2 regions of the Kitasatospora sp. NBC_01300 genome follow, and region 2 is predicted to be linked to the other one. Evidence: riboswitches for the same ligand, from Rfam matches in the RefSeq annotation. Region 2 holds a riboswitch; the other holds the start of a gene.
What was found. A riboswitch is a leader RNA that binds a small molecule or an ion and turns the genes downstream of it on or off. The one in region 2 is predicted to bind glycine.
Positions count from the first base shown of each region.

Region 1 (2,382 bases), 3.9 Mb from region 2:
ATGTCGGCGCCGAGCGAGCCCGGCGAGGCGAGCAGGGTCAGCGCCAGCAGGTCGGCGGCGACCGCGACGATCGCGCCGAGGCCGTGCGCCTGCTCGATGACCGGGGCGAGGTCGCGGACCACACCGGTGGCGCCCGGGTACTGGAGCAGCACGCCGAAGACGCCGCGCTCGGCGATCTCGGCCGGGATGCCCTCGGACAGGTCGGCGACGACGACCTCGACACCGGTCGGCACCGCGCGGGTGTTGATCACCGCGGTGGTCTGCGGCAGGGTCTCGGCGTCGACCAGGAAGACGCCGCCCTTGACCTTGGTGACGCGGCGGGCCAGCGCCATCGCCTCGGCGGCCGCGGTGCCCTCGTCGAGCAGCGAGGAGCCGGAGGTCGGCAGGCCGGTCAGGTCGGAGACCAGGGTCTGGAAGTTGAGCAGCGCCTCCAGGCGGCCCTGGGAGATCTCCGGCTGGTACGGCGTGTAGGCGGTGTACCAGGCCGGGTTCTCCATGACGTTGCGCAGGATCACCGGCGGGGTGAAGGTGCCGTAGTAGCCCAGGCCGATCATCGGCTGGAGCACCTGGTTGCGGCTCGCCAGCTCGCGCAGTTCGGCGAGCACCTGGGCCTCGCTGCGGCCGCCGGGCAGGTCCAGGCCGGTGATGGAGCGGATCGCCTCGGGAACGGCGGTGGCGGCGAGTTCGTCCAGCGAGCCGTAGCCGATGGACGCCAGCATCTTCTGCTGCGCGGCGTCGTCGGGGCCGATGTGGCGGTTCTCGAAGGGGCTGGCCAGCTCAAGCTCGGTGAGGGTCGAGGCGCCGGTGGGGCGTCCCGCGTTCGGCTGGGCGTTCATGGTGGTCGAGGCCTCCTGGTCACGGACCGGCGGGGGTGCGCACGCCGGCCGGCCGGAGCCGCTGCGGACAGCGGCTCGACCCGGGCGGGCGAACCCGACAGGCCTCCCCCTCTGTCATCGGGACCTGAGAGCTTCACCCGCACGGCGCGCTGTGGGCACGCCGCCGGCTTGCACCGTCGGTGAGGGTGGTGCCCGTCGGCTCCCTGCCGACGGTCCTGCCCTGCTTTCCAGAGTGACCTAGCCCACACGGTACGGATGCCTGAGAGATTCCGGGGAGGAGTTGCTCCTTCGGCGCCCCGACCAGCACTTTCCGTGGCCGGGGACTCTCCCGAGCGGGCTCGGCGGTCGCCGCCCAGGGTACCAGCGGCAGGCCCCCCGATCACGGTCGCGTCGGGCCACTCCGGGTCTACGCGCGTCCCCCGGACGGTCCAGCCCGGAGCCCGTCCGGCGCACCCCGGTCGCGCCCGTCCGATTCATGGCCTTTGGTGTGAAGTGGCAGGCGGAACGGGTGCTCCGGCCACGGTCCTGCGGGAGTTCCGCAGGCGCAGCGCACTGGAGGAAAGAGTGCAAACCGATATCGATCCCCGGGACCTCATCGGCCACAAGGCGGTCGACCGCAACGGAGACAAGATCGGCACGGTCGACGAGGTCTACCTGGACGACGCCACCGGCCAGCCGGAGTGGGCGGCCGTCCGGACCGGCATCTTCGGCCGGGACGCCTTCGTCCCGCTCACCACCAGCGAGTTCTCCGGCGACGAGCTCCGGGTGCCGTACGACAAGTCGCTGGTGAAGGAGTCGCCGGACTTCGGCGTCGGCCAGCACCTGTCGCCCGCCCAGGAGCTCCAGCTCTACCGCTACTACGGCCTGGACACCCCGGCGAACGGCCGCCCGGTCGGCCGGGACGGCGACCGGACCGTCGGCCGCGAGAGTGACCGGCCCGTCGACCGCGAGAGTGACCGGTCGGTCGGCCGGGACGGCGACCGCCCCGCGCGCCCCGACCTCGACTTCGGCACCACCCCGGCGGCCGAGCCCGTGAAGCCCATCGCCTTCCACACCCTCGACCCCGCCCCGACCACCACCCCCGCCGACCCCACCGGCACCGCGACGGAGGTCAACGTGCGGACCCTCAACACCCCCGCACCCGCGGCCGCCCACACGACGACCGAGCCCAAGCCGCAGCCCGCCCCGATCGTGACGACCACCGCGACCACGAACTCGGCCGTGGCCCCGCCGGCCTCGGAGCGTTCGACCGGCCCGGCTTCGTCGTCCCCCAACGGCCCGGTGGAGATCACCTGCCGCGAGGAGCGTCTGGACATCACCACGGACTGGCACGTCGTGGGCACCGCGAAGCTGCGCAAGTACGTGACCAGCGAGCAGGTCGAGCGCCGCGTCCCGGTGGTCCGCGAGCGCGTCCGGGTGGAGCGGATGCCGGTGAGCGAGGCCGAGCGCGCCTCACTCACCGAGAAGGAGATCGCCGAGGCGGTGGAGGAGGTCACCCTGCGCGAGGAGCGCCCGGTGGTCCGCAAGTACCTCACCCCGATCGAGC
Region 1 is NZ_CP108408.1:6,648,440-6,650,821, reverse strand. Features, by position in the region: gene gcvP (aminomethyl-transferring glycine dehydrogenase) at 1-836, opposite strand, end outside; glycine riboswitch at 1,074-1,177, opposite strand; partial or broken gene OG556_RS29055 (PRC-barrel domain-containing protein) at 1,401-1,763, shown strand; gene OG556_RS29050 (DUF2382 domain-containing protein) at 1,869-2,382, shown strand, end outside.
Region 1: another riboswitch for glycine. It lies ahead of gcvP (aminomethyl-transferring glycine dehydrogenase); the one in region 2 lies ahead of gcvT (glycine cleavage system aminomethyltransferase GcvT).

Region 2 (2,382 bases):
CAGGCGTGGATCAGGCGTGGTCCAGGCACGGTCCAGGCACGGTCCAGGCCCGGGTCGGACCTGGGCCTGGCGTGGCCCGAGCCCGGGTCGGGCATGGTGCGGGCCCGGGTCCACGGGGTCTACGGGGAGGGCTGGGCCTCAGCGGGCGCGCTTGTAGAACGGCAGCGCCACGACCTCGACCGGCTCGTGCTTGCCGCGCACGTCCACCGCGACGGTGGTGCCGGGGGCGGCGTGGGCCGCGTCCACGTAGGCGATCGCGATCGGCCGGCCCAGGGTCGGGGACGGGGCGCCCGAGGTGATCCGGCCGATCGGGGCGCCGTCGGCGGAGACCACGGTGTACTCGGCGCGCGGGACGCGCTTGCCCTCGGAGACCAGGCCGACCAGCACCCGCGGCGGGTTGGCCTCGGCCTCGGCGGCGGCCTTCTCCAGCGCCTTGCGGCCGACGAAGGTGCCCTCGTTGGTGGTCTTGTCGAAGCGCACGACCCGGCCCAGGCCCGCGTCGAACGGGGTCAGGTCGGTGGAGAGCTCGTGCCCGTACAGCGGCATGCCGGCCTCCAGGCGCAGCGTGTCGCGGCAGGACAGGCCGCACGGGACCAGGCCGCGGCCCTCGCCGGCGGCGGTCAGCGCCTGCCAGACCCCCTCGGCGTCGCCCGGGTTGCAGAAGATCTCGAAGCCGTCCTCGCCGGTGTAGCCGGTCCGGGCGAGCAGCACGTCGCGGCCGGCGACCTGGGCCGGGAGGATCGCGTAGTACTTCAGGCCGGGCAGGTCGGCGTCGGTGGTCCCGGCCAGGATCGCGGTGGCCTCCGGGCCCTGGACGGCGATCAGCGCGTAGGTGTCGCGGTCGTCCGTGACGACGGCGTCGAAGCCCTTGGCACGGGCGATCAGCTCGTCCAGCACCAGCTGGGCGTTGGAGGCGTTGGCGACGACCAGGAAGGCGTCCTCGCGCAGGCGGTAGACGATCAGGTCGTCCAGGATGCCGCCGTCCTCGGCGCAGATCATGGTGTAGCGGGCGCGCAGCACGCCCAGCGCGGAGACGAAGCCGACCAGCGCGTGGTCCAGCATCTCGCCGGCCTGCGGGCCGGTGACGGTGATCTCGCCCATGTGGGAGAGGTCGAACAGCCCGGCCCGGGTGCGGACGGCGAGGTGTTCCTCGCGCTCGCTGCCGTAGCGCAGCGGCATGTCCCAGCCGGCGAAGTCGGTCATGGTCGCGCCGAGGGCGCGGTGCAGCGCGTCGAGCGCGGTGAGGCGGAGGGACGACATGGCCTGGAACTCCTCGGTCGGGGCACTCATGGGTGCACGCGCCGGAACCGGACCCGCTCGGGGGCCGACCCTGCGCGCGGGCATGCGGCGGCGTGGGTCTCCCCATCTGTCGTCGAACCTGAGAGCTTCACCGCCCACGCGCCCGCAGCTGTTTCCAGCATCCAGGACAGCATGGTGGCTTGCACCGTGGGTGGGCGCGCGACAGGGCCGTGCGCCACTTTCCAGATGTGCCTAACCCGTGCGGTAAGGGGGCCTGAGAGATTCCGGGGAGGAGTTGCTCCTTCGGCGCCGGCTGTGCCGCCTGACGGGGCACTCCGGGCTCTCCCGCGCGGGTTCGAGCGGCCGGTATGGAGTTGTCGGTCCGCCGGCGCGCCGCGCCGTCGAACGCGCACATCATGGCACGTCCGCGCCGACGGCGGGAGAGGGGACCCGGTCACACCCCGCCACCACGGACGCAGCCCTAGACTGCTGCGCGTCGGCGCAGCAGAGGGCGGCCGACCGGCAGAGGGCGGATCAGGCGCGCATGGGGTACCCGGTGGAGCAGCAGCAGGGGTGGGGCGGGCCGGAGTCGGCGCCGCCGGGCGGCGGGTGGCCGGCCAACGAGCTGGAGCAGGTGCTGACCGCCGCGCTGGGCGACCCGGGTGCGACGCCGCGGGTGATCGAGGTGCTGGCCCGCAGCCAGGTGTGGATCCCGCTGCCGGCCGGCGGCGACCCGCAGGGGCCCGCGCTGGACCTGCCGACCATCGAGCTGGCCGGCGAGCCGTACGTACCGGTGTTCTCCTCGCAGGAGGTGTTCCTGCGGCAGGCGCCGGGGATGGCCTTCGCGGTGGCGCCGGTCTGGGAGTTCGCCCGCGGGCTGCCGCTGGGCGTGGGCATCGCGGTCAACCCGGAGGCGGCGGTGGGCATCCCGGTGCCGCCGCAGGGTGTGGCGGAGCTGCGGCGCGGCCCGCGCGAGGAGCGCCTGGCCGACCAGGAGCAGGGCCGCAACCAGGGTCGGAGCCAGGACCGGGGTCAGGGCCCGGAGGCGCCGACCGGTGGCCGGGTGGCGCTGCGCGAGCCGGTGCCGGGGGAGGACCCGGAGCACTTCCTGGCCGCCTGCCGGGTCGAACTGTCCGCCCTGCC
Region 2 is NZ_CP108408.1:2,744,250-2,746,631, reverse strand. Features, by position in the region: gene gcvT (glycine cleavage system aminomethyltransferase GcvT) at 139-1,260, opposite strand; glycine riboswitch at 1,492-1,597, opposite strand; gene OG556_RS12140 (enhanced serine sensitivity protein SseB C-terminal domain-containing protein) at 1,784-2,382, shown strand, end outside.